Regions from separate parts of the Kitasatospora sp. NPDC057904 genome, predicted to be linked through region 3. Evidence: riboswitches for the same ligand, from Rfam matches in the RefSeq annotation. Region 3 holds a riboswitch; each other region holds the start of a gene.

Region 1 (9,576 bases), on a different contig from region 3:
GGGCTGGTGTCGGTGACCTCCACACGCAGCCGGGCGCCGTCCCAGTCCAGGCGCAGCTCGCGTGGCCCGCCGGGGGCGTGCAGGCAGGCGTTGGTGATCAGTTCGGACACCATGAGCAGGACGTCCTCGGCAACGGCGCGCTGCTCCTCGTCGGCTGCGGGGAGCCAGTGCCAGGAGAACAGGGCCTCTCGGCTGAATTCGCGGCCACGGTGTACGGCGCCCTCGCTGCCGGTCAGCACGAGCCGCCTGGTCCGCCCGGAGACTTGTGCCCCGGCCGGTTCCCGCGAAGCGCCTCCTCCGGGCTGTCTCATCGCAGGGCCCTCACTCATCGCGGACCCCTACGCCGGGTCGGCCTGCGCGCAGGGTGCCGGGCCCGGCTGGTCGGGCGCCTTGAGCGCCGATTCGAGATCGGAGTGGACCGTCAGCGCGCTGTCGGCGTCAGTGCGCAGGGCGCAGAGTTCGCCGGCGCGGCACCCGGTGTCCAGCACCGTGCCGATGATCGCGAGGATCCGACTACGGGCATCGGACCGGCCAGGGCGGGCTGAGTGTTCCAGGTGCCCGAGCAGGATGCTGCGCGGGCGGGCGGCGACCACGGGGCGGAGCTCGACCGGTGGCGGGTTGCGGTCCGGGAGCGTGACGGTGATGCCGGCCAGGGCGCCGAGGATGCGGAGGCAGTCCTCCCGGACGCGCATGGACGCGGGTGAGGCTTGGCCCGGTCGTGCGCCGGGCTTGCGCCGCAGCAGGCCCCGCTCGGCGGCTGTGAGGTAGGCGGCGAGGGTGTTCGGCGAGAGGAGCAGGGCGAGTGAGCCGACGGTCGTGGGCACGATCGCTCCCCGCTCCAGGGCGGTGCGCAGTTCACCGGCGACCCAGCGCAGTTGCTTCGCCCGCGACCTGCCGGTCGGCGGTTCGCAGGCACGCTCGACGAGGCCGTCCAGCGCCTCGACCGAGGGTGCTGCTGTCGTCGGGGCGTCCGCCATGAGGTCACCCTAGCGCCGGGTCGGGGTGGGTGGGCGGGCTCTTGCCGACAGAGGGGGCTGGGAATGTCCCGCAGGGGCCGGGTCTGATAACTGGCTTGAAGCAAGATCGTCGGTGAGGGCAACGGACGGCATGGTTGCTGTCTTCTCCGGCCCGCGCCGCTCCCGTGGTGGCCGTCCTTCGGCAACCGGCGAGGGGGCCGCGGCAGGGCCTCCGCCGATTCTCGCGGTGGCACCCGGCGATGACTTCCCCGGGCTCCGTGAGTGCCCCGGTCATTCCTGATAGACCGTCAGCAAAGCCAGCATTGAGTCAGCATTGGTCCTGTCAGGCGCTGTCGCGGATGGTCGAACGGTGTCACGCGTCGAGTGCCGAGCCGAGTGTCGACAGGAGCGCTTCAAGGTGGACGTAGGGGGACTCCAGCTCGGGGGTGCGGCGGACCTGGCCGCCACACCCCCGACCGGTAACTACGCAGGTCGGCGCACGTTTCCCCGGGGCTTGAGGGGGATTCCCGGGAGCTCTGGGGCGGGCAGGCGGTCGCCCGGGTAGCCCTCGACGGCGCCGAAGCGGTCGGGGTTCGCGGAGCTCATCCACTCCTCGCGCGCTCGGGTAATGTCTTCGTGAGACCGTCCGATGAAGTTCCACCACATGACGATCTCCTCCTCGAACGGCGTGCCGCCGATCAGGACCGTCCGGGCCGGCTCGTCGCCGGTGTTGGCGAGGGTGATGGTGGTGGCTCCGGGGGCCAGGTAGCCGAGTTCGGCCGGGCGCACCGGCGTGTCCGCGAGCGTGATGTCGCCGCGGTCGACGAGCAGGGCGTGCTCGAAGGCGGGGTCGACGGCGAGGGTGAGGGTCGCGTGCGGGTGGATCGTGAGCTCGGCGCCGAGCAGCGGGGTGAAGGTGGGGACGGGGGAGGCGTCGCCGGCGAGGGTGCCGAGGAACACGCGGACCTCGCCGCCGTCCAGGGTGACGGGCCGCGGTGCGTGGTGGTGGAAGTCCCGTGCGGTGTGGCGGTGTTGCTCCGGAAGCGCCACCCACAGCTGGACGCCGTGCAGGACGGTGGTCGCGGCGGTCGAGACCTCGGAGTGGCTGATGCCGTGCCCGCCCGTCATCAGGTTGAGCTCGCCGGGGCGCACGTAGGCGTGGACGCCGAGGCTGTCCCGGTGCTCGATCTCGCCGCTGAACAGCCAGCTGACCGTCTGGAGGCCGGTGTGGGGGTGCGGGGCGACGTCCATCCCGCCGGTGTCGGAGACGTCGTCGGGGCCGTAGTGGTCGACGAAGCACCAGGCACCGATGAGCGTGCGGGCGCGCTGGGGCAGGGTCCGGCGCACCGTCATCGCCCGCGGCCCGCCCAGCGGCACGTCCCGGGCGGGCAGGATCTCCACCCGGGGGCGGGTCTCCCCGGTTCCGGCGTGCGGCTCGGCAGGATTGGTGCCGGTGGTGGTCACGGTGTGCTCGCTTCCTAAGAAGTTCTACTTTCAACTATCTTCGACTATCATGCCATGGCGCAGTGCCGCCCGACAGCGAAAACGTCCAGGGAGTTCCCGTGAGCGATGTGACTACGACCGTGACCGCCGCCCCCGCACGCCGCCGGGTGTTCGTCGACAAGGAGAGCCCGGCGGCCTTCCGCGCCATGCGCGCCACGGCCGACGCGGCGGGCGAGGCCGCCGCGAGGGCCGGGCTGGACCGGCGGCTGGTGGAACTGGTCAACCTGCGCGTGTCCCAGATCAACGGCTGCGCCTACTGCCTCAACGTGCACACCGCGGCGGCCCTGCAGGTCGGCGAGACCACACAGCGCCTGGGCACCCTCCCGGCCTGGCGCGACACCCAGCTGTTCAGCCCGCAGGAGCGCGCCGCACTCGCCCTCGCCGAGGCGACCACCACCCCGGCGGACGCGGCGCTCCAGGAGGAGGCCTACACCGCAGCGCGCGAGGCGCTGACGGACGAGCAGATCTCCGCGGTGATCTGGGTGGCCATCGCCATCAACGCCTTCAACCGGGTGTCGATCCTGAGCAAGCACCCGGTGCGCCCGGTGGCGGTGCGCTGACGGTGCGGCGGGGGCCCGGCGCGGCTCCCGCAACCCGCGCGGACCTCGGGCGATCCGTGTGCGTGGCAAACCCCAGGCCGGTCCGGCGCGTTGGCGGGCGACCGCCAGTGGCGGCATGACGCCTGGTCAAGACCAGGTCATGGCGGTCAAAGCCTCGGTCATGGCATGGACGCCGACCTTGTCCACAGGTCCGGGCTTCGCTACCTTTCAGGCGCCGGAGCCATGACGGCTCCCGCAACTCATCCCCTGGCATGTCCTGGACATCCTCAGCTCGGAACGGCCTCCGTCACCCCGTCGGGCCGACGCCCCACGGCCGTACCGAACTCCCGGGCAGCCGTTTGCACGTGCGCGTTTCCCCCTCATCCCGGGCCTGCACGCGACCCCGCCGCCTCACATCGGCGTGTCCGCACGCCCGGGGCCGACCCCCATCCGGGAGGGCTCCGTTGCACAAGCTCATCCACACCGCCCTGCGGCACGGCGGACTCCGCGCCACCACCGCGACGCTCGCCGTCGGTGCCGTGGTGGCCGCCGGCCTCGCCGTCGCGGCGCCGGCCGGCGCCACGGCCGCCACCTCCGGCGCGAACGTCAGGCACTCCTGCGCCCAGCCGGCCCAGCGTCACCAGAAGTCCTGCGACGCCCTGGTGCGCACCGACGTGGTGCAGCCGCACGCGTTCTCCCTCAGCGCGGTCTCGCCCGACGTGAACCCGTCCGGCCTCGGGCCGACCGACCTGCAGAGCGCCTACGGCCTGTCGACCAACGGCGGCGCCGGGCAGACCGTCGCCATCGTCGACGCCAACGACGACCCCAACGCCGAGTCCGACCTGGCGACCTACCGCGCGCAGTACGGGCTGCCTGCGTGCACCACCGCCAACGGCTGCTTCAAGAAGATCGACCAGAACGGCGGCACCAACTACCCGGCCGGCGACACCGGTTGGGCGGGCGAGATCTCCCTCGACGTCGACATGGTCTCCGCCGCCGCCCCGAACGCCCACATCCTGCTGGTCGAGGCGAGCTCGGCGAACATGGCCGACCTCGGCGCCGCCGTCAACCAGGCCGTCGCCCAGGGCGCGAAGTTCGTGTCCAACAGCTACGGCGGCCCCGAGGACTCCACCGACACCTCCTCGGACAGCCAGTACTTCAACCACCCCGGCGTCGCCATCACCGTGTCCTCGGGCGACTCCGGCTACGGCACCGAGTACCCGGCGGCCTCCCAGTACGTCACCGCCGTCGGCGGCACCTCGCTGACCCGCGACTCCAGCGCGCGCGGCTGGCACGAGACCGTCTGGGGCTCCAGCTCGGGCGGCAACGGCGCCGGCTCCGGCTGCTCGGCCTACGACCCCAAGCCGAGCTGGCAGAGCGACAGCGGCTGCTCCAACCGGACCGTCGCCGACGTGTCCGCGGTCGCCGACCCGGCCACCGGCGTCGCCGTCTACCAGACCTACGGCGGCAGCGGCTGGGCCGTCTACGGCGGCACCAGCGCCTCGTCGCCGATCATCGCCGCCGTCTACGCCGACGCCGGCACCCCGGGCGCGAGCGACTACCCGTCCCAGTACCCGTACCAGCACACGAGTGCGCTCAACGACGTGACCAGCGGCGCCAACGGCACCTGCTCCCCGTCCTACCTGTGCACCGCGGGCTCCGGCTACGACGGCCCGACCGGCCTCGGCACGCCGAACGGCCCGACCGCCTTCCGGGCCGGCACCAGCACGGGCAACACCGTGACGGTCACCAACCCGGGCAACCAGAGCACCACCACGGGCAGCGCCGCCTCCCTGCAGATCCGCGCGACGGACTCCGCCTCCGGCCAGAGCCTGACGTACAGCGCGAGCGGCCTGCCGACCGGGCTGTCCATCGACGCCTCCAGCGGCCTGATCAGCGGCACGGCGTCGACGGCGGGCACGTACAACGTGACGGTGACGGCGAAGGACGCCACCAACGCCTCCGGTTCGACGAGCTTCACCTGGGCCGTGTCAGCCCAGGGCGGCGGCTGCACCGGTGCGGGCCAACTGCTCGGCAACCCGGGCTTCGAGACGGGTAGCGCCTCGCCCTGGACCGCGACCGCCGGCGTGATCGACAACTCCGCGAGCGAGGCCGCCCGCTCCGGCTCCTGGAAGGCGTGGCTCGACGGCTACGGCAGCAGCCACACCGACACCCTGAGCCAGACCGTCACGATCCCGGCCGGCTGCAAGGCGTCGCTCGGCTTCTGGCTGCACATCGACACCGCCGAGACCGGCACCACGGCCTACGACAAGCTCACCGTCCAGGCCAACTCCACCACCCTGGCCACCTTCTCCAACGTCAACGCGGCCAACGGCTACACCCTGCACACCTACGACCTCTCCTCCTTCGCCGGGCAGAGCGTCACCATCAAGTTCACCGGCACCGAGGACGCCTCGCTCCAGACCAGCTTCGTGATCGACGACACGGCCCTCAACGCCTCCTGACCGACCGAGCACCACAGGTACGACAGGTACGACAGGTACGACAGGTGGGGCCGCAGCCGACTGCGGCCCCACCGGCACGTCCGCGGTGGCGCCGAATCCCGACGTCGTCTCCTGACGTCGTCTCAGCATCCGGACGAATGGCCGAATCCCCGACGAAGCGACCGCGGATAGGCCGTAGGCTGGCCGTGCAGCTGGTTCGCCCCGTCCGCCAGGCGGGGCGTCGCAAGAGGGAACCCGGTGACGCCTTTCAACTGGCCAGTCCGGGACTGCCCCGCAGCGGTGAGTGGGAACGACCGCCGTCATACGCACTGGGCCCGGGCCGGGTCTGGGAAGCGACGGCCAGTAGGTGACCGCCCTTCAAGGGCCGGCCGTGCCCACGAGTCCGAAGACCTGCCCGCTGCCCGCGTGCGACCGTTCGCGCGCGGCCATCCGGTGACCTCGAGGGCGGGTCGGCGACCACACCAGGCGGAGCTGCCCGTGCAGCGGTTCGCCCGGTGCGTCATCCCTTCGCGTCCTCGTCCCGTCGCCGGGTACTTGAGAGACAGACTCGCGAAGGAGAGTCCCTTGACCATGAAGTCCGCAGCCGCGGCGACCCTCGCCACCGCGTACGGCTACCCCCGCCAGGGCCGGGGCCGGGAGCTCAAGAAGGCGATCGAGGGGTACTGGAAGGGCGCCGTCACCGCCGAGACGCTGCTCGCCACCGCCGCCGACCTGCGCCGGGGGAACTGGCAGCAGCTCGCCGACTCCGGCATCGAGGAGATCCCGACCGGGGACTTCTCGCTCTACGACCACGTGCTGGACACCACCGTCGCGGTCGGCGCCATCCCGTCCCGCCACCGGGACGCCGTCGATGCCGACCCGCTGGACGGGTACTTCGCCATGGCGCGCGGCACCCAGGACGTCGCGCCGCTGGAGATGACCAAGTGGTTCGACACCAACTACCACTACCTGGTACCCGAGTTGGGGCCGGGCACGGCCTTCGCCGCCGATCCGGCCAAGGCGGTCGGCGAACTGCGGGAGGCCCTCGCGCTCGGTCACGCCGCCCGCCCGGTGCTGGTCGGGCCGGTCACCTACCTGCTGCTGGCCAAGCCCGCCCCCGGCGTCGACGACGACTTCCGGCCGATCACCCTGCTCGACCGGCTGCTGCCCGTGTACGCGGAGCTGCTCGCCGCTCTGCAGGCCGCCGGCGCCGAGTGGGTGCAGCTGGACGAGCCCGCGCTCGTCCAGGACCGCACCCCCGCCGAGCTCAACGCCGCCGCCCGCGCCTACCGCGAGCTGGGCACGCTGACCGACCGTCCGAAGCTGCTGGTCGCGAGCTACTTCGACCGCCTGGGCGAGGCGCTCCCGGTCCTCGCCAAGGCCCCGGTCGAGGGTCTGGCGCTGGACTTCACAGGACCTGCCGCCGCCAACCTGGACGACCTCGCCGCCGCCGGCGGGCTGCCGGGCAAGCGGCTGGTGGCCGGCGTGGTCGACGGGCGCAACATCTGGATCAACGACCTGGAGCAGTCGCTCGCCACCCTGGCCACCCTGCTCGGGCTCGCCGACCGGGTCGACGTCGCGCCGTCCTGCTCCCTCCTGCACGTGCCGATCGACGCCTCCGCCGAACGCGACGTCGACCCGCAGATCCTGCGCTGGCTCGCCTTCGCCAAGCAGAAGGCCGCGGAGGCGGCGCTGCTGGCCCGCGGCCTGCGCGAGGGCACCGGGGCGATCACCGCCGACCTCGCCGCCAACCGCGCCGACCTCGCCTCCCGGGCCGGCTCGCCGATCACCCGGGACCCGGCCGTCCGCGCCCGCTCCGCCGCCGTCACCCTCGACGACACCCGCCGCGCCCAGGCCTACCCGCAGCGCGCCGAGGCCCAGCGCGCCCGCCTCGGCCTCCCCCTGCTGCCGACCACCACCATCGGCTCCTTCCCGCAGACCACCGAACTGCGCCTCGCGCGCGCCGACCTGAACGCGGGACGGATCGACGCCGCCGCCTACCGGGAGCGCATGGAGGCGGAGGTCCGCGAGGTCATCGCCTACCAGGAGAAGGCGGGCCTCGACGTCCTCGTCCACGGCGAGCCCGAGCGCAACGACATGGTCCAGTACTTCGCCGAGCAGCTCACTGGCTACCTCGCCACCCGGCACGGCTGGGTGCAGTCCTACGGCACGCGCTACGTCCGCCCGCCGGTCCTGGCCGGGGACATCTCCCGCCCGTACCCGATGACCGTCGACTGGTTCCGCTACGCGCAAGGCCTGACGGACCGCCCGGTCAAGGGCATGCTGACGGGCCCGGTCACCATGCTCGCCTGGTCCTTCGTGCGCGACGACCAGCCGCTCGCCGAGACCGCCCGCCAGGTCGCCCTCGCCCTGCGCGACGAGGTCACCGACCTGGAGGCCGCCGGCGCGGCCGTCGTCCAGGTCGACGAGCCGGCCCTGCGCGAGACCCTCCCGCTGCGGGCCGCCGGCCGCCTGGCCTACCTGGACTGGGCGACGGAGGCCTTCCGCGTCGCCACCTCCGGCGTCCGCGCCGACACCCAGATCCACACGCACATGTGCTACGCCGAGTTCGGTGCGATCATGACGGCGATCGACGAGCTCGACGCGGACGTCATCTCCCTGGAGGCGACGCGCTCGCACATGGAGGTGGCCGGGGAACTGGCCGGGGCGGGCTACCCGCGCGAGGTCGGTCCGGGGGTGTGGGACATCCACTCCCCGCGCGTGCCGAGCACCGAGGAGGCCGTGGCGCTGCTGCGCGCGGGCCTCGCGGCGATCCCGGCCGAGCGCCTGTGGGTCAACCCCGACTGCGGCCTGAAGACCCGCGGCTGGGCGGAGACCCGCGCCTCCCTCGACAGCCTCGTCGCCGCCGCCCGCCACCTGCGCGAGGAACTGGCGGGCTGATCCGACCCCCTTCCCCGGGGACAGCACAAGGCCCCGCCGGTGTCCGGCCCTCCGCGACAGAGGCCTGGACACCGGCGGGGCCGGCTCGGTCACACCCCGCGGTGCGGGTGGAACCCCTGCCCGGTCTTGCGGCCGAGCAGGCCCGCCTCGACCATGCGGGAGAGCAGGGGCGGGGGTGCGAAGAGCGGCTCCTTGTACTCGTCGTACATCGACCGAGCGATCGCCTCGACGGTGTCGAGGCCGATGAGGTCGGCGAGTCGGAGCGGACCCATCGGGTGGGCGCAGCCGTGGACCATGCCGGCGTCGATGTCCTCGGGGGTGGCGTGGCCGGCTTCGGCCATCCGGATCGCGGACAGCAGGTAGGGCACGAGCAGGGCGTTGACGACGAAGCCGGCGCGGTCGCGGGAGTGGACGACGTGTTTGCCGAGGACGTCGCGCGCGAAGGCCTCGGCGCGGGCCAGGACGGGTGGGGAGGTGTGCAGGGAGGAGACGAGCTCGACGAGGGGCATCACCGGGGCCGGGTTGAAGAAGTGCAGCCCGAGGACGTGCGAGGCGCGGCCGGTGGTGTTGCCGAGGCGGGTGACCGGGATGGACGAGGTGTTGGGGGCGAGGACCGCGTCGTCGTCGGCGAGGACCTTGTCGAGCGCGGTGAGCACGTCCGTTTTGACGCGTTCGTCCTCGATGACGGCCTCGACGACGAGCTGGCGGTCGGCGAGCGCTTCGAGGTTGTCGGCGAACAGCAGGTGGGCCCAGGTGTCCTCGCGGTCGGTCGGGCTGATCCGGCCGCGGTCGACGGCGCGGTGCAGGGAGCGGTCGATGCGGCCGCGGGCGGCCCGGAGTGCGGCCGGGTCCCTCTCGCAGACGATGGTGTCCAGGCCGGCGCGGGCGAAGACCTCGGCGATGCCGGAGCCCATCTGGCCGGCGCCGACGACGGCGACGCGGCGGATCGCGTCACGGTTGGTCTTGTCACGGCCGGTCTTGTGACGGCCGGCTTCGCCACGGCTGGCTTCGTCATGACTGGTCTCGTGACGGCGGATCTCGTTCAAGGCTGCCTCCGTACGGGTGGGCGGGTCAGGCCGCGGCGCGGACGCGGACGAGGTGGCGGGCGTACGCCTCGGTGGTGAGGAAGGCGGGGAGTTCGTCGCCGAGGGCGGTCTCTTCGAGGATCCGCACCGCGTGGTCGAGCAGTTCGGGTTCGACGCCCTCGCCGAGGAGCGCGGCCCGCTCGCGGTC
Region 2 (9,576 bases), on a different contig from region 3:
GTCGCGCGCGGGACGGCGAGGGTGGTCGCGTACTCGATCTGGTGGGCGAGGGCCTCCGCGCGGGTGCGGGGGTCCTCCGGTGCGGTGTGCTCGCCGTGCTCCACGAGGTCGTCGGAGACGGAGAGTTCGCTCGTGAGCCGGTCGGGGTCGACGGCGGCGACGACGCCCGCGAGCTCGACGGCCTCCGCCAGGGGCCGGCCGTCGACCTCGCCGCCGGCGATGACCTCGACGGCCGGGTGCGGATCGCTGCCGCCCCACAGTTCGACCACCGCGAGCCCGTGCCGTCCTTCGTCCGCGATGCGCAGCAGCCGGGGCAGCAGGTCCTCCCGCAGGGCGCAGCACGGGCAGTCGTTGAGCAGCGGTACGTCGGCCGGGTCGAACTCGCCGCCCGCGTCGCGCAGTCGGCGGTGGACGACGCCGCGGGAGGCGTCCCGCAGGTCGTGGTGGAGGACCACGGCGTCGACCGCGCCGCGCGCCAACTCCTCGACGGCACTGCGGCGGTGGTCGGCGTGCAGCCCGGCGACGACCACGACGGGCAGCCTGGTCCCGTCCGCGCCGCTCACCAGCTGGCCTTGCGGACGCCGGGCAGGTGGCCCGCGTGGGCGAGAGTGCGCAGATTGATCCGGGAGAGGCCGAAGGCGCCGACGTAACCGCGCGGGCGGCCGTCGACGGCGTCGCGGTTGCGGATCCGGGTGGCGCTGGCGTCGCGCGGCTGGCGGGCGAGTTCGGCCTGGGCGGCGGCGCGCTCGGCGGGGGCGGTGCCGGGGTGGGCGATGGTCCTCTTGAGCTCGGCGCGGCGCCCCGCGTAGCGGGCGACGGTCTCGCGCCGCCGTTCGTTCTTGGCGATCTTGCTCTGCTTCGCCATCAGACCTTCTCCCCCCGGGCCCGGATCCGGGCGACGGCGGCCTCGACCCCGATCGCGTCGATCGTGCGGATCCCCTTGGCGCTGAGCGTGAGCCGGACGTACCGGCCCTCGCCCGGCAGCCAGTAGCGCTTGCGCTGGATGTTGGGGTCGAAGCGCCGCGGGGTGCGGCGGTGCGAGTGCGAGATCGCGTTGCCGAAGCCCGGCCGGCGGCCGGTGAGCTGGCAGTGGGCGGACATGGGGGCTCCCAAAACGGTCCGGGAATGGGCGGGACGGAGGTCACGTTACCCCAGATGAAAATGACATCCATTTCGGTGTACGGTTCCAACCCGGCCCCGAACCGCCGCACCACCCGACCCCTCCGGAGGACCTCATGGCCCGCAGCGAACTGCGCCCCGTCATCAAGCTCCGCTCCACCGCCGGCACCGGCTACACGTACGTGACCCGCAAGAACCGCCGGAACGACCCGGACCGGATGGTGCTGCGCAAGTACGACCCGGTCGCGCGCGAGCACGTCGACTTCCGCGAAGAGCGCTGACCGAAGAGCGCCGGAACGAAGAACGTCGAAACGAAGAACGTCGAACGAAGAGCGCTGATCCCCCGCCGAGGAGGCACCCCCATGAAGCCCGGAATCCACCCCGCCTACCGGCCCGTCGTCTTCCGCGACAAGGTCGGCGGCCTCTCCTTCCTCACCCGCTCGACGGTCACCAGCGACCGCACGGTCGAGTGGGAGGACGGCAACACCTATCCCGTCATCGACGTCGAGATCTCCTCGGCGAGCCACCCCTTCTACACCGGCCAGTCCCGCGTGCTCGACACCGCGGGCCGCGTCGAGCGCTTCCGCCAGCGCTACGGCGACCGGCACAGCTGACCCGGCGCAGCCGGCCCGGAACGCGCGCGACGGCGCCTCCCCACCGTGGGGAGGCGCCGTCGCGGCAGGCGTGCGGCAGGCGTGCGGCAGGCGTGCGGCAGGCGTGCGGCAGCCGTGCTCAGGAGCGTTCGGCGCCCCAGCGCTTCTCGACCCCGGCCAGCTTCCAGTACGCGATCGCCGCGGCCCAGACGACGACGAACAGCCCGGCGATCGCGTAGCCGACGTTGTCGAGCGAGATGTCCGCGATCCAGCCGGTGACCGGATCGGTCAGGTCCAGCTTCTCGTGCAGCACGCCGACCAGCTCGATCGTGCCGATGATGAACGCCACCGCGATCGACAGACCGGTGATCGTCAGGTTGTAGTACACCTTGCGCACCGGGTTGGAGAACGCCCACTGGTACGCGAAGTTCATGAACGTCCCGTCCAGCGTGTCGAACAGGCTCATCCCCGCCGCGAACAGCAGCGGCAGGCAGACGATCGCGTACCAGGGCAGCCCGGCGGCCGCGCCCGAACCGGCCATCACCATCAGGGTCACCTCGGTCGCGGTGTCGAAGCCGAGGCCGAGCACCATGCCCACCGGGAACATCTGGCCGGGCCGGGTGATCGAGCGGGTCGCCCGGTTCAGCACCCGGGCCATGAAGCCGCGCGAGTTCAGGTGCTGCTCCAGCTCGGCCTCGTCGTACTGCCCCGCGCGCATCGCCCGGAACACCTTCAGGATGCCGAGCAGCGCCGCCAGGTTGAGCGCGCCGATCAGGTAGAGGAACGCGCCTGAGGCCGTCGTGCCGACCATGCCGAGCCACTGGTGGGTCGTCGACTCGTCGTCCATCAGCGTGTTCGCCAGCTGCGCGCCGCCCGCGACCAGGGCGGCCATGACGACCACCATCGACGAGTGCCCGAGGGCGAACCAGAAGCCCACCGAGACCGGCCGCTTGCCGTCGGCCATCAGCTTGCGGGTGGTGTTGTCGATCACCGCGATGTGGTCGGCGTCGAACGCGTGCCGCATGCCGAGCGTGTACGCCGTGATGCCGAGGCCCACCCCGAAGACCTGGGTGCCGACGGCGTAGTTGTGCGGCGCCACCAGGAAGACGAGGGTCCCGAACGCCACGACGTGCATGGCCAGGATCACCCCCATCAGCCCGGCGGTGCGGACGGTGTCCTCTCTCCTCCACCGGAAGGTGGGCAGCACGGCGGGCGCGGCCTCGGGGGCGGCGGTTTCGGGCAGGGTCATCTTCGGATCACGCTCCAGCACCTCGTGGAAAGACGTTCGTGAGATGCCGTGGCCGGTCTCCTGGCTGACGGGGCTCCCGTACCCGCCTTCCCAGGCGCGCGAAGCGCCCAGTGGCGTCTGGGTACGGGCGGACTCCCCCGATCACAGTGGCGAGGGCCGCTCCGGACTGGGACCCCTGAGGGTCCGTCACCGGTCTTCCCGAGCACCACGGCGGGGAACACCGTAGGGGTCCCGGGCCGACCCTTGCAAGGCTGCGCACCTACGCAGGTGTCCAGGATCACAGGTCGTGAGCTGCCAGAATGTCCGCATGCATCTCGTACCGGCCGACCGCGCGGGCCACCGCACCATCGACGGACACCGGGTCTGTGAGGCCATCGCCGCGATCGGCGACGCCGCGCACGTCCGCTCGTGGTCCGAGCGGTTCTCCCTGCTCGCCGACCCCGGGCGGCTCGCGATCCTGCTCGCCCTGCACCGCGCCGGACCGCTCGCCGTCACCGACCTCGCCGTCGCCACCGGCATGCGCGACCCGGCCGTCTCACAGGCCCTGCGGCTGCTGCGGACGGCCGGCGTGGTCACCGGGGACAAGGACGGACGCGTCGTGCGCTACCGGCTCGTCGACGAGAGCATGCGCCCCCTCCTCGACGAGTGCGCCGCGGCCGACCACGAGGAGCCCGCCGCCGCGGCGGGCTGACCTCCCGGGCCTGAATCACCGCGGGGAGCCGACCCGATGAGTACGATCATGGCGTGCCGACCCACCCCCACGCCTGGCCCGCCGACCGCTGGAACACCCGGCCGGTCAGGGCGCGCGTGCTGGCGGTCGCCCGCACCCTCACCTCCGCCACCCGGGTCCTCGACGTCCTCACCCTCCTGAACCGCGACGGCATCGAGCGCTACGCCACCGTCAACCCCGGCTCCGCCTTCGCCGACGGCCTCGACGACTACCTGCGCGGCCTGCCCGGCATCACCCTGCTGGACTGGGAGGACGCCGTCCGGCACCGCTTCGACCTGGCCGTCGCCTGCGCCGTCCACTCCTCGATGCACCGCCTCGACGCCCGGCTCGTCGTCCTCCCGCACGGCGCCGGCTACAACCGCCTGGTGACCGAGTCCACCGGCGACACCGTCAGCGCAGCCGGCCTCTCCCGCAACGAACTCACCCACCACGGCCGGGTCTTCGTCGACGTCCTCGGCCTCTCCCACCCGGAACAGCTCGACCGGCTGCGGGTCTCCTGCCCCGAGGCACTGGACGTCGCCCAGGTCGTCGGCGACCCGTGCTTCGACCGCATGCTCCGCAGCCTGCGCCTGCGCGACTCCTACCGGGCCGCCCTCGGCGCCGTCGACGGCCGGCGGCTCGTCGTCGTCAACTCCACCTGGAGCGAGCACTCGTTATTCGGCCGCCGCCCCGACCTGCCCCGGCGCCTCGTCCGCCGGCTCCCCGCCGACGAGTACGCGGTCGCCGTCGTCCTCCACCCCAACATCTGGAACCGGCACGACCCCGAGGCCCTGCTCGACGACGCCCGGCGGATGGGCCTGCGCCTCGTCCCGCCCCACCAGGGCTGGCAGGCCGCCCTCGTCGCCGCCGACTGCCTGATCGGCGACCATGGCTCGGTGTCCGTCTACGGCGCCGCCCTGGAACGCCCCACCCTGCTCGTCGCCACCGGCGCCGCCGAACTCGACCCGCACTCCCCCAGCCACGCCTTCGGCCAGGCCGCCCCGGCACTCGACCCGGACGGCGACCTCGCCGCTCAGCTCGAACAGGCCCTGCAGAAGCAGGACCCGGCCGCCCTGCGCCCGATCACCGACCGCTCCCTCGCCCGCCGCGGCCGCTCCGCCGAGGTGCTGCGCCCACTGCTCTACTCCTTCCTGGACGGACTGGACGAACCGGACGACGAACCGCTCCTGCCGCCCTACCCCAAGCCGGTCCCCCGCCCCGGCACCCCCGAAGGCCCGACGGCCTACGACGTCGAGGCCGCGAGCGAGGGCACCGAGGTCAGCCTGCGGCGCTACCCCTTCGACCCCGGCGACCACAGCCCGCGCGGCTTCCACGCCCTCACCGACGAACACCCGGGCGACGCCCTGCGCTACACCGCCGAGGTCCTCGCCCGGACCGAGACGCGCGCCGAAGTCCCCGCCGGACGCTGGCTCGCCGACACCGCCGCCGCGCTCCCCGGCCTCGCCGTCGCGGTGGCCGCCCTCGGCCCGGCCCGCCACCTCGTCCGGCTGCGCACCGGCCTGCTGCTGGAAGCCCGCGCCGAACGGACCTGGGGCAGCGCCGAACCCCGCCTCGACCCGCTGCTCCTCGGCTCCGCCGTGGCGCACTGGCTCACCGCCGGCGGCGACCCGGCCGGCCTCCCCGAGCACGGACTCACCATCCGCACCGGCGAACACCGCACCCGGGTCGCGTTCACCACCGGGCCGTAAGAGGACGTCCTAGTGCCACGGCACTAGCGTGCCTGCAGTTCCTGCAGCCGCTCCCGGCTACGCGCCGCGAGCGCCGCGTCCCCCTGCTCCTCCGCGAGCTCGACGAGCAGCGTGTGCGCCTGCGCCTCCTTCGCGTACTGGCTCAGCCCGGCCGCCCGCCGCGCGCACTCGGCGGCGTCCGCGACCGCGAGGTCCAGCCGCCCCAGCGCGCGGTGGGCCCGGGCGCGCACCAGCGGGAGCTTCATCAGCATGTCGGTGTCCTCGGTGTCGACGGCCCTCGCGCGGGCCTCGTCGAGGACGGCCAGCGCCTCCTCCGCCCGGCCGTCCGCGATCAGCGCCTGCGCGACGTTGTAGCTCTGCACGATCTCGCCGTGGTCGTCGCCCCGGTTCTCCTCCAGGGCCAGCGTGAACCGCTCCACCGCCCGCGCCGTCCGCCCGTCGGCCAGGCACAGCAGCCCGTCCGTCTCGTACAGCACGCCCGCGAGCCGCCGGTCGGTCACCAGCGGCACCTGCTCCGCGCCGAGCGCCAACTGCTCGGCCGCGAGCGGGAACTCCCGCCGCTCGTAGTAGGCGCGGGCGAGCTGGTTGCGCATCCGGACGACGGCGTCGGGCTGGTTGTCCCACTGCGCCGACTCGACGCCGAGCCGGTGGGTGGCGATCAGGTCCTCGTAGTGCTTGCGGCCGTGGTACAGCGGCCACAGCGACTCGCAGAGCCGCCACACCTCGCCGTGCCACCCCTGCCCGGCCGCCGCCTCCACCACCGCGCGCAGGTCGGCCCGTTCGGCCTGGAACCACTCCAGGGCCGCCGCGTACGAGCCGAAGCCCGGCAGGTCGTCGCCGCTCGGCTCCTGCACCCGCAGCCGCGACCCCATCGCCCGGTCCGCCACCGACGCCCGGCCCCTGAAGTAGGCGACGATCCCGGCCAGGAGCTCGGCCCGGCCGGGCAGTTCGCGCGCACGGGCGTGGGCGTGCGTCCGGACGACGTCGTGCGCCTGGAAGCGCTCCTCCGGGCCGTCGTCGACCACGACGTCCAGCAGGTGCGCGCCGCACAGCTCGTCCAGGGCCTCGTCCGCGTCCTCGACGCCCGTCGCCCCGGCCAGTTCGGCCGACACGAAGGGGCCGGGATGCACGCCGATCAGGTGGTAGAGCGCCCGGGCGGGCGCCGAGAGCCGCTCGTAGACCGGGTCGTAGGTCCGGCGGAGGTTCCCCTCGTCGTTGTTCAGAATGGCCAACTTGCCCTCCCAGTCCGCTAGTTCGGCCACCACCTGGCCCACCGAGAGGCGGCTCCGGCCCAGCAGCTGGCTCCCGACCGCGTTGAGGGCGAGCGGCAGCCCCGCGCACCGCTCCACGAGGGCCGCGACCTCACCGTCGGTGCCGCGCCCGGCGCTCAGCCAGCCGCGCACCAGGGCGGCGGCCGCCGTCTCGTCCAGCCGCTCCAGCCGCAGCACCTCGGCGCCGTCCATCCGCAGCGCGTCCAGGCGTTGCCGGCCCGCCGCCACCAGCAGCCCGCTCGTCGGCAGCAGAGCACGGACCTCGGCGGCGTGCTCGACGTTGTCGAGGAAGACCAGACAGCGCTGCCCGGCGGTGGCCGTCCGGAACTCCCCGAACCGCTCCGCCTCCACGTCCGGCACACGGACCCCGAGGGCCCGCAGGAAACCCTCCAGCACCCCGGCGAGGTCCACCGCGGCCCCGTGCCGGTAGGCCTTGAGGTCGGCGTACAGGACACCGCCCGGGAACTGCGCCGCCTGTTCGGTGGCGAACTTCGCCACCAGCTCCGTCTTGCCGACGCCGGCCAGACCGGTGAAGACGACGATCGCCGGCCCGTCCCGCCCGGCCCGGCCCAGCGCACCCGTGAGAGCGGCGAGTTCGCGCTCGCGGTTGACGAAGGTCCGGCGGGGCGGTCGCACCTGATGCGGGATCCGGCGCTGCGGCTCCAGGTGGACCGTGACGTTTCCGCCCTGGATCACGTTCCCGTGCACCGTGCCCGAAACCCTGTTGGACACCTCGAAGCCGTCCACCCGTCCGCTCCCTCCGCCGGCCCGGGCCCAGCCTACGGCGTGCCGGCCCCCGCCACCTGAATCCGGCTCAGGCCGCCTGGCAGGTCGGGCACCAGAACAGGTTGCGCGCCGCGTGCGACTCCGTCCGCACGTCCGTGCCGCAGACCAGGCAGGGCATCGCGGCGCGGCGGTAGACGTAGACCTCGCCGCCGTGGTCGTCCACGCGCGGCGGCCGGCCCATCGCCTCGGGGGTGTGCTCGGGCCGGACGGTGTCGATGCGGCCCGCGCCGACGCCCTCGCGCATCAGCCCGACGAGGTCCGCCCAGATCGCGTCCCACTCGGCCCGGGTGAGGTCCCGGCCGGCCCGGTGCGGGGCGATGCCGTGCCGGAAGAGCACCTCGGCGCGGTAGACGTTGCCCACCCCGGCCAGCACCTTCTGGTCCATCAGCAGGGCCGCGACCGTCGTCCGGCTGGCCGATATCCGGCGCCAGGCGGCGTCCGGGTCGGCGTCGGCGCGCAGCGGGTCCGGGCCGAGGCGCGCGGCGACGGCGGCCTTCTCCGCGCCGGTGACCAGCGCGCAGGTGTTGGGGCCGCGCAGGTCGGCGTGGGCGTCGTCGTTCTCCAGGCGCAGCCGGATCAGCCCGACCGGCTCCGGGGCGGGCCCGGCGCCGAAGGCGAAGCCGCCGTAGAGGCCGAGGTGCACGTGGACCCACGCGCCCTCCTCGAAGCCGAGGAAGAGGTGCTTGCCGACGGCCTCCGCCCCGACCAGGACCTGCCCGTCGATCAGCTTGGCGTCGTCGGCGAAGCGGCCCTGCGGGCTGGACACCCGGACGGGACGGCCGCCGAAGGCCGTGGTGTTCTCGGCCGCGAGGCGGTGGATGATGTGGCCTTCCGGCACGGGCTCGGCTCCCCTGGGACGGATCAACTCGACCCGTCCATCATCGCAGCCGCCCCCGACATCCCCGCGATCCCGCAGGTCGGCGGCCCGGCCGGCTCAGCGGACCGGCATCCCCGTGAGCCGGGCCAGGATCACCCGGTCCAGCTCGGCGGCCGTCGCGGCGACGTCCAGGTGCGAGTTGTCGATGATCGGCAGCCCGGAGTTGTACCAGCCGGCCATCCGCCCGTGGATGCGGGCGACCTCCTCGTCGCCCAGCCGCCGGTTGCCGCTGCGCCGGGCGTTGCGGCCGAGCACCGAGTCGAGGCTGGGCAGCAGCACGACGGGCAGCATGCCGGGGCCGATGTGCCGCTTCCAGCCGCCGAGGCCGATGGCCGGGCGGTCGGGGAAGACGGCGTCGTCGATGATGCAGGAGATGCCGTTGGCGAGGTAGTTGCGACAGGCGAAGCCGCAGGTGCGGCGAGCCAGCCGGTACTGGGCCTCGGAGGCGTTGTTCCAGCCGGACTGCGGGTTGGCGAAGCCGGACTGCACCCACTCCCGGACGTCGTCCAGGCTGATGTGCGCGGTCGGGGTGTGCCGCCGCTCGGCCCAGTACCGGGCGACGGTGGTCTTGCCGGCGCCGGCGGGTCCGATCAGCAGGACGGCGATCGGCCCGGCGGGCGCGTGCCGCTGCGGCGGGTGGGCCGGGAGCTGGACGGGCGCGCCGGAGGGCAGGACGAAGTGCCCGGTGGCCCCGGCCGGCATCGGCGCGGTGGGCGCGGGAGCCGGCGCCGGGGCCGGAGCCGCGGGCACCGGCGCGGGCGGAATCGGTGGCGGAACGCGCCCGCCGAACGGCACCGGTCCGGGGGACGAAACGGCCGTCACGGCCCCGGCGGCCGGCCGGACCGGCGGAGCGACGGGATGAGGGGGCACCTGCCCGCCCCCGGCGTACTGCGTCACGGTCACCTCCCGACTTCTCCCAGCGGGGACACTACACGGCGGCCCGGCGACGGGCACAGTCCGCCGCCGGGCCGCCGCCCGCCCTCGGGCCGGCCGGAACGCACGGCACCGGCCCGGCCCGTCCGACCGACCGTCAGCGCGTGGTGAGCTGCTCCGCCAGGGCGCGCAGGGCGAGTTCGTACGAGCCGAGCCCGAACCCGGCGATGGTGCCGGAGGCGACGGCGGCGATGACCGAGGTGTGCCGGAAGGTCTCGCGCGCGTACGGGTTGGAGATGTGCACCTCGATGAGCGGCGCGGTGCGCTGCGCGGCCGCGTCCCGCATGGCGTACGAGTAGTGCGTGAACGCGCCCGGGTTGATCACCACGG
Region 3 (9,576 bases):
CGATCAGCTTCCACAGCGCGTCGGTGTCCGCGTGCTCCTCGATCAGGTCCCCCAGGCGGTCCAGCCGGGCCTCGCGCGCCTCGGCGAACGAGGTGTCCGGCGCCGGGACGAACGCGCGGCCCGCCAGCGCGGCCACCTCGCGCAGGAACTCCCGGCGGAACCCGTCGTTCTCCAGCGCGCCGTGCCAGGTCGTGCCCCACACCGAGCCCACCCGGCATCCGTCCAGGAAGGGCTCCCCGCCGTCCACGGCGACCACCCCGTGGTGGATCTCGTAGCCCTCGACGCGGTGCCCGTAGGCCTCGCCGACCGGCCGGGCGAGCACCTTCTCCACGCCGAACCGCACGCGCGTCGGCAGCAGGCCGAGCGCGTCGACGGCACCGGCCTTGGACTCGACGTCGTCGACGATCGAGCCCGCCAGCATCTGGTACCCGCCGCACACACCGAGGACCGGCAGCCCGGCCGCCGCCCGCGCCCGCAGCGCCGGCTCCAGCCCGCGCTCGCGCAGCCAGGCGAGGTCGGCCACGGTGGCCCGGGTGCCGGGCAGCACGACGAGGTCGGCGTCGGCGAGCTCCTCCGGCCGGGTCGCCCAGCGGACGAGCACGCCGGGCTCCTGCGCCAGCGCGTCCAGGTCGGTGAAGTTCGACAGCCGGGGGAAGCGCACCACGGCCACCCGCAGCACGTCCGCCCCGAGCGGCCCGCGCCCGTCGACCCGGTCCACGACCGTCGACAGGTCCAGCGAGTCCTCGGCGTCCAGCCACAGCCCCGGCAGCATCGGCAGCGTGCCGAGCACCGGACGGCCGGTCAGGCCGTGCAGCATCTCCAGGCCGGGCGCCAGCAGCCGGGCGTCCCCGCGGAACTTGTTGACGAACCAGCCGGCCACGTGCCGCTGGTCCTCCTCGGACAGCAGCGCCAGCGTCCCGTACATCGCCGCGAACACGCCGCCCCGGTCGATGTCGCCGACCACCACGACAGGCAGCCGGGCGGCCGTCGCCAGGCCCATGTTGGCGATGTCCCGGTCGCGCAGGTTGATCTCGGCGGGCGAGCCCGCGCCCTCGCACACCACCACGTCGTACCGGCGGCGCAGGTCCGCCAGGCACTCCAGGGCGCGCTCCAGCAGGACGGGCTTGCGCTCGCGGTAGTCCAGCGCGCCCACCTCGGCGACCGGCCTGCCGAGCAGCACCACCTGGCTGCGGCCGTCCGCGCCGGGCTTGAGCAGCACCGGGTTCATCGCCGCCTCCGGCTCCACCCGGGCGGCCTGGGCCTGCATCGCCTGGGCCCGGCCGATCTCGGCGCCGTCGGCCGTCACGAACGAGTTCAGCGACATGTTCTGCGCCTTGAACGGCGCCACCCGGACGCCCCGGCGGGCCAGCCACCGGCAGATGCCCGCCGTGACGACGCTCTTGCCCGCGTCCGAGGTCGTCCCCGCGACCAGCAGCGCGTTGGTCATGCCCTTCCCCTCCTCAGCAGCGATCGCAGCAGGACGTGCCCCGCGACCGTCGTACCCAGCGCCAGCGCGCCCACCCGCCGCGACAGCGCGCAGGCCCGCTCGATGTCGTCCACCGTCACCGGCCGCAGCTCCGCGCCCAGCACCGGCCGGTGCTCGACGCGCTCGCCGTACTGCAGCGTGCCGCCCAGCCGCACGCCCACGGCGCCCGCGAACGCCGACTCGGCCTGCCCCGCGTTCGGGCTCGGATGCGCCGAACCGTCCCGCCGCCACACCCGCCAGGCCGTCCGCGGCTGCGGCGCGGCGGCCACCGTCAGCAGCGCCGTCAGCCGGGCGCCAGGCCAGCCCGCCACGTCGTCCAGCCGGGCCGAGGCCCAGCCGAACCGGGCGTGGCGCGGCGAGCGGTGACCCACCATCGCGTCCAGCGTGTTGACGGCGCGGAAGGCCAGCAGACCGGGCGTGCCGGCGAGGGCGCCCCAGGCCAGCGCGTTCACGACGGCGTCCGCGGTGTTCTCGGCCACCGACTCCACGACGGCGCGGGCGATCTGCTGCCCGTCCAGCGCGCTCGGGTCGCGCCCGCACAGGTGCGGCAGCCGCTCCCGGGCGGCGGGCAGGTCGCCCGCGGCCAGCGCCCGGCCGATCGTGCGCGCCTCCCGGGTCAGCGAGGTGCCGCCGAGCACCGTCCAGGTCGCGGCGGCGGCCAGCGCGGCCCGCCCCAGCGGCCGGCGGCCGGCCGTCCGCTCCAGCGCCACCGCGCCCGCCGCGACGGCGCCCACGCAGAGCGCCGTGTACGCGGCCCCGGTGGCCCGGTCGTCGCGCCACATCCGGCGCTCCAGGCGGGTCGCCGCACCGCCGAAGACGGCCACCGGGTGGCCGCGGCGCGGATCGGCGTAGCGGGCGTCCGCCAGGTAGCCCGCGACGGCGCCGACCGCGAAGGCGGCGGCGCGGGTCAGCGGGCGCACGACGGAGGGGGACAGGGGAGGGCTCGGCGGGTCGGGGCAGCCTGCATCGCGTGCGAGTCCTCACTCAGGGTCCGCGCCCTGGATCGACGTACCGGGGGCGAGAGTCTCCTGGCTTCCGGGTCGAACGCACCCCCGGAGCCTTCCAGCAGCACGTCAGCGAAGACTGACGGTCCGCCGTGGCGTCGTTCCGGCCGTGCTCCCCGGTGACAGTGGCGGGACCGCGCCGGACTCGCACCGGCTTCCTCTGCATGCCTCCGTTTGGCCCTGGGATCCCATCACGCGGCCGAACCGGGAGTCAACCGAGGTCACGGAGGGGTTGGTCACACGCGGGAGGCCCGGCGCGCGCCCGCGAACGCCCCCGTCACTACCTCCGAGTACTGCCGCCGCAGGGGCATGACATCCTGTGCGATCCTCCAGCGGTCCGCGCGCGCCCTCCCCGGCGCTTCGTGCGTTCGGCGGCTGGGGGCCCGTTCGTACCGGCCCTAGCGTTCGTTCACATGCGACGAAGACAGCCTCCGCCCGCCCTGCCCCCGGTGCCGTTCTCGCCCGCCGCGGCCCGCGCCCACCGCGCCGGGCTCGGCCTGACCCCCGAACAGGTCGCCGGCGGCATGGCCGCGCACGGCGTCCGGCTGCTGCCCACGCACGTCATCGCCTGGGAGAGCGGCGAGCTGCGCCCCACCGAGGAGGAGTTCATCGCCCTCGCCCGCGCCCTGTGGTGCCCGCCCGCGCAGCTCATGGGCACCCGCCCGGCCCGCCTGCGCGACCACCGCGTGGCCCGCGAACTGAGCCAGGACACCGCCGCCCGTCGCATCGGCGTCGCCCTGCGCGTCTACCAGGAGGCCGAACTCACCGGGACGTGGGACGGCGACGAGGAGCGGACGCACGCGCTCGCCCAGGTGCTCGGACTGCGGCTCACCGAACTCGTCGAGGTGACCGGCCGCGGCGCCGAGCTCGACCAGCGGCTGCGCAGGTGCGTGGACGGCCGCTGGCAGCCCCACCTGCGGGCGGTCGCGCGGCTCGTGCCGGTCCACGAGGACGACCTCGCGACCGTCCTGACGGCCCTGCACCAGGAGCACCAGGTGTCCTCCCCGCACTGGGGCGCCGCGACGCCCACCCTGCCCCCGCGCGACCGGCCCCTGGCCCCGCGCTTCTGGGAACTCCTCGGCCGCCTCCACACGGAGATCCCGGTCTGACCCCACCCCCACCCCGTCCCCGGCTCCCACCCCACCCCGTCCCCACCCCGCCCCCGCCTCCGCCTCGGCCTCCCGCCTCCCCGCCCTCCGCAGGAGCCGCCCCCCCACCCCGTCCCCCGTACAGCCCATCCCACTGGCCCCCGCCCCCACCCGCCAGTGAACTTGTCCCCAGCAGACTCACAGAGCGGGGAGCGATATGCGTTGGGGAACCGCAGCCGCCGTGGCGGCAGCCGCCGTCGGCACCGGGGTCGCCGTGCTGGTCGTCGGCCGGCGGGCGTCCGAGCGGCTCGTGCGGCCGGAGAGCGCCGTGCTGGAGTCCGGCCCCGTCCTGGTGCAGAGCCTCGCCGCCGGCCGGATCACCTTCAACCGGACGCCCGCGGCCCTCCACCCCGGCCGCTGGGCGCTGGAGTGGGACGGCGACGGCCACGCCGTCGTCGACGACATCCTGCACAGCGACGAACAGGGCGTCACCCGCCGCCTGGTCCGCGCCGACCGGGGCACCCTGACGCCCGGCACCGAGGTCCGCTTCACCCCGCGCGTGCACCTCGGCGACCCGACGACCTCCCTCGGCCTCCCGTTCACCGAGACCGCCGTCGCCGGCGAGCTGGGCGCGATGCCCGCCTGGCGCCTGGACGGCAAGCGCGGCACCTGGGTGGTCCTCGTGCACGGCCCCGGCGCCGACCGCACCCAGACGCTCCCCGTGCTGCCCGTCCTCCAGCGCCTGGCGCTGCCCGCCCTCGCCGTCACCTACCGCGGCGACCAGGGCGCCCCCGCCTCGCCGGACGGGCTCGGCCACTTCGGCGAGACCGAGTGGCGCGACGTGGAGTCGGCCGTGCGGCTCGCCCTCGACAGCGGCGCCGGCCGGGTGATCCTCTACGGCTGGTCGGTGGGCGCGACGATGTGCCTGCACGCCGCGGCCCGTTCGGCCTGGGCGGGGGCGATCGCCGGGATCGTCCTGGACTCGCCGGTGCTCGACCTGCCCGCCACCGCCCGCCGCGACGCGGTCCGGGCCGGCTACTCCAGGCCGGTCGCCGAGCTCGGCGCGCTGGCCGCGGAGGGCCGCACCGGGGTCGACCTGGCCGACTTCGCGCGCCTCGCCGAGGGCGCCGACCTGCGCGTGCCGACCCTCGTCCTGCACAGCCCGGACGACCCGATCGCGCCGTTCCGCGCCGCCCGGCACCTCGCCACGGCCCGTCCCGACGTCGTCAGCCTCCGCACCTTCCCGGGCGCGGACCACACCGCCCTCTGGAACTCCGACCCCGCGCACTACTCGGAACTCCTCCGGCGCTGGCTCACCCCCCTCCTCTGATCCGGACCGGCTGCCGTTAATCCGGGGCATTCCGGCCGGTCATTCCCCGGTCCGGCCCCCGCTTCCTCCGTTCTTGCAATTCCCCCCACCCGTCATCGCGCGCCACCCGGGCACCGGAAGCCGATTCCGCCGGAACGGGAAGTCGGCGCGGTCGATTTCCGCCACCGGTCCCGCCCTCGCCGACCTGGCCGATCCGCATCCACCCGGAGCACTCCCGGCGGGCGTGCCCGGTGCGCGCATTCCCGCCTCCATCCGTCGGCGACACCGCGAGAGTCGGCCATTCACCCCTCGCCGCAGCCCTTTCCGTATCCGTTCGAACACCCCCCGTGACCACCGCAAACGGGCCTGGCATGAGCCCGCCACACGATTCCGGCCAGGCGGTTTGCCGCTGTTGCCCGATCTTGCGGAGGTGCTGCCACAACCCGCCCGCCCGTACAACCAACCGGATGTGACAGAAGGCCGGTACAAGGGGAAGACTGCTCGACGTGACGTCTCGGAACCCGCGCGACCGTGATGCCCCGCTCCCACCGACGATCGGTACCGGTGCGACGGTGACCCGCCTCCCCGGTACGGCCCACCGGCCCGTCGGGGCCAGGCCGGGCGGGGGCGGCGTACCCCGCCGACGAGGCCCCGCACCCGCCCCAGGCCGCGGCCGGGTCCCCGTGCCGGACGGCTTCCCCGCCCCCGCCGAGCTGGCTCCGCTGGCCCGCCGGATGCTGGTGGACGCCGTCCGGATCGCCCGCTGGGCGGGGGAGCTCGGCGAGGTCGACAAGCGGGGCGAACTGCTCCCCGAGGACGCCCGCGCGGCGGGCCGCGCACTGGCCATGACGGTCGGCGCCGCGGCCAAGGCCTGGGGCCAGGCGCTGCTGGTCGGCCTGGTCGAGGCCCGCGACGGCGGCGCCGGGCCGGGCTGGCGGCTGCACGCCTGGGAGCACGACGACGAGGCCGTGGTGCGCGGCTGGTCCGCGCTGTTCGACGCCTGGACGCTGCTCGCGCCGGTCCCGCCGGCCGCCCTGCGCGGCGTCTTCACGGTGCTGGCCGGCCAGGCCGTGGACCAGGCCCCGCAGCTGCTCTCCTTCCTGCACCTGGTGGCCGGCCCGGTCGCCGACAGCGAGCTCCTGGAGCTGCTGCGCCGCGGCCTGGACGAGCGCCGGGTCGGCGGCAGCGGGGGCGTGGGCCTGTCGCCCGTGCCGCACGCCGCCTCCGCCGTGTCGGCGGTCCGCGGCACCTGCCGCGAGCCGCAGATCGACACCCCGGCCGCGCCGGCGGACGTCGCCGCCGTCCTGGACTGGATGCTGGACGGCCTCGCGGCCGTCGGCGCCGTGGTGCGCCGGAACGACGCCGCCGAGCTGTCGCCGCTCGGGCACTGGGCGGTGCGGGCGAAGCTGGAGGAGATCTGCACGGTCGCCCAGACCGCGGCCGGCCACATCGAGCAGAGCGCCTACGAGCTGCTGAACGCCTGCGCCGACTACTCGCCGGGCCCGGCCCGGGCCGAGTACCGCGCCTGGGTGGCGGCCCGCCCGGCGGACCGTGCCGTGGCGGAGCTGCTGGACGCCGCCCAGGGCGACGACGCGCTCGTGCGCGGCCTGGCCTTCGAGGCGCTGCGGGTGGCCGGGGGCACGGCCGAGCAGGCGGTGCGCGCGGCCGTGGACGAGCCGGTGCTGCGCCCGTACGCGCTGCTGTGGCTCGCTGAGCAGTCGGACGAGGGCGTGTCCCCGGCCGACGTGCTGGGCGCCGAGGATGCGGCCTGGCTCTGGGTGGACACGGCGGCCGCGGTGCTGGACCACGGCGAGACCGAGCTGCTGGTCGGCCACGTGGAGGGCGCCTCGGCGGGCGACCCGGTGCGGCTGTTCGCCCGGGCCCGGCAGTCGGGGCACCCGCGGGCGGCCTCGGTGCTGACGGCGGTGTCGGGCGTGCACCCGGACCCGGGCGTGGCCCGGGCGGCCCGCCGCTCGGCGTTCAGCGTCCACACCGGCGGGGCGTGAGCGCCCGGAAGCACGTATGACGAAGGGGCCCGGATCCACTGCGGATCCGGGCCCCTTCGTCATGTGCGCTTCGTACGCGGGAGGCTCAGCCGAGCCGCGACTCCGCCCGCCGGGCGCGGACGTCGCCGACCTTCTGGCCGACCTTGCGCCGGATGACCAGCAGCGGCGCCATGGCCGCGAGCGCGATCTGGGCGAAGGCGCCGACGTGCAGGAGCAGGTCGCCGCCCGGCAGGCCGGTGGCCCACGCGGCCAGGCAGCCGATGGAGACCACGATCCAGCACAGCGTGGCGGTGGCCAGCAGGCCCTGCGGCTTCGGGTACTCGATCCGGCTGACCATCAGGTACGCGGCGCCGAAGATGGCGACCAGACCGGGCAGGAACGGCGGGTCGAGCAGCACGATCGCGATGACCGTCATGGCGCCCATCGGGCAGGGCATGCCCTGGAACACCCCGGGCCGCATCTTCACGGCCGAGAAGCGGGCCAGCCGCAGGACCACCGCGAGCAGCACCGTCAGCGCGATCAGCGCGGACAGCGGCCGGTTGGAGCCCTGCGAGACCATGCCCCAGACCGCGACGAAGTAGGCCGGCGCGATGCCGAAGCTGATCAGGTCGGCCAGGTTGTCGAGTTCGGCGCCCAGGGCGGAGGAGCGCAGCTTGCGCGCCACCAGGCCGTCGAAGAGGTCGCACATCGAGCCGATCAGCAGCAGCGTCACCGCGGTGGCGGCGCTGTGCCGGTCCGGAGCGACGTCCGGGTTGGTGATGTGCGGGATCAGGACCCCGGTGGTGATCGAGTAGATCGCCAGGAAGCCGCAGACGGCGTTCCCCAGGGTCAGGAAGTCGGCGGTGGACAGGTGCTGCGGCGAGCGCGGCGCGCGGAGCTCGCGGTCGCGTGCCCAGCGGCGACGGCGCAGCGCCGTCTCCTCGTCGTCCAGGCCGACGATGGTCTCAGGATCAGTCACGGTCAAGGCGTGTCACCCCGGCTGTGGTCTTCTGGCCGACCTCGACGCCGACCTCGACGCCGGCCGGCAGGTAGGTGTCGACCCGGGACCCGAACCGGATCAGGCCGATCCGGTCGCCCTGGGCGACCTTGGTGCCGGCGTCGACGTAGGGCACGATGCGGCGGGCCACGGCCCCCGCGATCTGCACCATCTCGATGTCGCCGAGCTCGGTGTCGAAGTGCCAGACGACCCGCTCGTTCTGGTCGCTGTCCTTGTTGAACGCGGGCACGAACCCGCCCGCGACGTGCTCGACCGACGTCACCGTGCCGGGCAGCGGCGCGCGGTTGACGTGGACGTTGAGCGGGCTCATGAAGATGGCGACCCGGGTGCGGCCGTCCGGCCAGGCGTCGATGCTCTGCACCACGCCGTCGGCGGGGGAGATCACTCTGCCCGTGCCGATCTCACGCTCGGGGTCGCGGAAGAACCACAGCATGCCCGCGCCGAGCGCGCAGGCGGGTACCGCCGCCAGGGCCCACTTGCCGCTGCGCCGGGTGAGGGCGGTGGTCACGGCGGCCGTGGCGAGGGTGGGGACGAACCAGGGGGTGGCTCCGCGCGCGATGGTCACGCGGGGTCGCCGACCGGCCGTCGTGGCTGCGAGGGCATCGCGGTCCGTGACGGAGGTGTGAGGGGACGGGCTGATGGGCATCGAAGACCTTTGTCGCGGGGGATCATGGCCGCTGGACGGGGGCCACCGCGGGATCGGGTAAGAGAGGGACGGCTGCTGTCCCGGTGGATGCTATCGGGAGCACACGGTGGGTGGGCAACCCGCCTGCTCGTTCCGCAGGCGCGAGGTCACGCCTACTCATACGACCGTAGCTCGGCCCCGTCCGGTTCCCAAGGGCCCGGACGGGCCTGGTGACTCTTGTCTCAGCGGGTGCGCCGGGGGAACGCCGCGTCCGCGCCATCCGCTCCCGGACGCCCCGGGACGGCGCCGCGACGGCGTGCGGAAGCGGCCGCGGGGCGCGTAGCTGCAGCTCTACGCCCTGCGGCCGCTTCCGGGGCCGTGCCGGACCCCAGGCGGACCAGGCCGGGGCCGTCGTGGCACGGCGGGATGCCGGGACGGGCCCGCACGCCCGTCGGCCGGCTGTTCCGGGGGCCACCCGTCGAGCCGGGGTGGCCCGGAGGTCACTCGGCGATCCGGTACTCCTCCAGGAGCCGGCGTCCGACGATCATCTTCTGGATCTCCGCAGTTCCTTCACCGATGAGCAGCATCGGGGCCTCGCGGTAGAGGCGCTCGATCTCGTACTCCTTGGAGAAGCCGTAGCCGCCGTGGATGCGGAAGGCGTCCTCGACGACCTCCTTGCAGTACTCGGAGGCGAGGTACTTGGCCATGCCGGCTTCGAGGTCGTTGCGCTCGCCGCTGTCCTTCTTGCGGGCGGCCATGACCATCATCTGGTGGGCGGCCTCGACCTTGGTGGCCATCTCGGCGAGCTTGAACTGGATCGCCTGGTGCTCGGCGATCTTCTTGCCGAAGGTCGAGCGCTGCTGGGCGTAGGAGATGCCGAGCTCGAAGGCGCGGCGGGCGACCCCGCAGCCGCGGGCGGCGACGTTGACGCGGCCGACCTCGACGCCGTCCATCATCTGGTAGAAGCCGCGGCCGGGGACGCCGCCGAGGATCCGGTCGGCCGGGATCCGGACGTCCTGGAGGACCAGCTCGGTCGTGTCGACGCCCTTGTAGCCCATCTT

The links. Region 3 has a riboswitch for cobalamin ahead of ACFVSN_RS25700 (cobalamin biosynthesis protein). Riboswitches for the same ligand answer to the same signal wherever they lie in the genome.
Region 1: another riboswitch for cobalamin. It lies ahead of metE (5-methyltetrahydropteroyltriglutamate--homocysteine S-methyltransferase); the one in region 3 lies ahead of ACFVSN_RS25700 (cobalamin biosynthesis protein).
Region 2: another riboswitch for cobalamin. It lies ahead of ACFVSN_RS20005 (HoxN/HupN/NixA family nickel/cobalt transporter); the one in region 3 lies ahead of ACFVSN_RS25700 (cobalamin biosynthesis protein).

The regions. Positions count from the first base shown of each region.
Region 1 is NZ_JBHVOL010000001.1:178,122-187,697, reverse strand. It holds gene ACFVSN_RS00870 (ATP-binding protein) at 1-239, opposite strand, end outside; gene ACFVSN_RS00865 (hypothetical protein) at 339-977, opposite strand; gene ACFVSN_RS00860 (pirin family protein) at 1,440-2,420, opposite strand; gene ACFVSN_RS00855 (carboxymuconolactone decarboxylase family protein) at 2,606-3,019, shown strand; gene ACFVSN_RS00850 (putative Ig domain-containing protein) at 3,463-5,463, shown strand; cobalamin riboswitch at 5,639-5,876, shown strand; gene metE (5-methyltetrahydropteroyltriglutamate--homocysteine S-methyltransferase) at 6,028-8,343, shown strand; gene ACFVSN_RS00840 (3-hydroxybutyryl-CoA dehydrogenase) at 8,433-9,290, opposite strand; gene aceB (malate synthase A) at 9,415-9,576, opposite strand, start outside.
Region 2 is NZ_JBHVOL010000007.1:229,099-238,674, forward strand. It holds gene ACFVSN_RS19980 (CobW family GTP-binding protein) at 1-563, opposite strand, end outside; gene rpsN (30S ribosomal protein S14) at 560-865, opposite strand; gene rpmB (50S ribosomal protein L28) at 865-1,101, opposite strand; gene rpmG (50S ribosomal protein L33) at 1,236-1,400, shown strand; gene ACFVSN_RS20000 (type B 50S ribosomal protein L31) at 1,482-1,733, shown strand; gene ACFVSN_RS20005 (HoxN/HupN/NixA family nickel/cobalt transporter) at 1,852-2,961, opposite strand; cobalamin riboswitch at 2,994-3,186, opposite strand; gene ACFVSN_RS20010 (ArsR/SmtB family transcription factor) at 3,269-3,652, shown strand; gene ACFVSN_RS20015 (hypothetical protein) at 3,706-5,379, shown strand; gene ACFVSN_RS20020 (AAA family ATPase) at 5,403-7,397, opposite strand; gene ACFVSN_RS20025 (Fpg/Nei family DNA glycosylase) at 7,465-8,274, opposite strand; gene ACFVSN_RS20030 (AAA family ATPase) at 8,371-9,216, opposite strand; gene aroQ (type II 3-dehydroquinate dehydratase) at 9,344-9,576, opposite strand, start outside.
Region 3 is NZ_JBHVOL010000010.1:259,196-268,771, forward strand. It holds gene ACFVSN_RS25695 (cobyric acid synthase) at 1-1,447, opposite strand, end outside; gene ACFVSN_RS25700 (cobalamin biosynthesis protein) at 1,444-2,406, opposite strand; cobalamin riboswitch at 2,508-2,652, opposite strand; gene ACFVSN_RS25705 (helix-turn-helix domain-containing protein) at 2,904-3,599, shown strand; gene ACFVSN_RS25710 (alpha/beta hydrolase family protein) at 3,820-4,908, shown strand; gene ACFVSN_RS25715 (hypothetical protein) at 5,571-6,893, shown strand; gene ACFVSN_RS25720 (CDP-alcohol phosphatidyltransferase family protein) at 6,979-7,857, opposite strand; gene ACFVSN_RS25725 (phosphatidylserine decarboxylase) at 7,844-8,536, opposite strand; gene ACFVSN_RS25730 (acyl-CoA dehydrogenase family protein) at 9,016-9,576, opposite strand, start outside.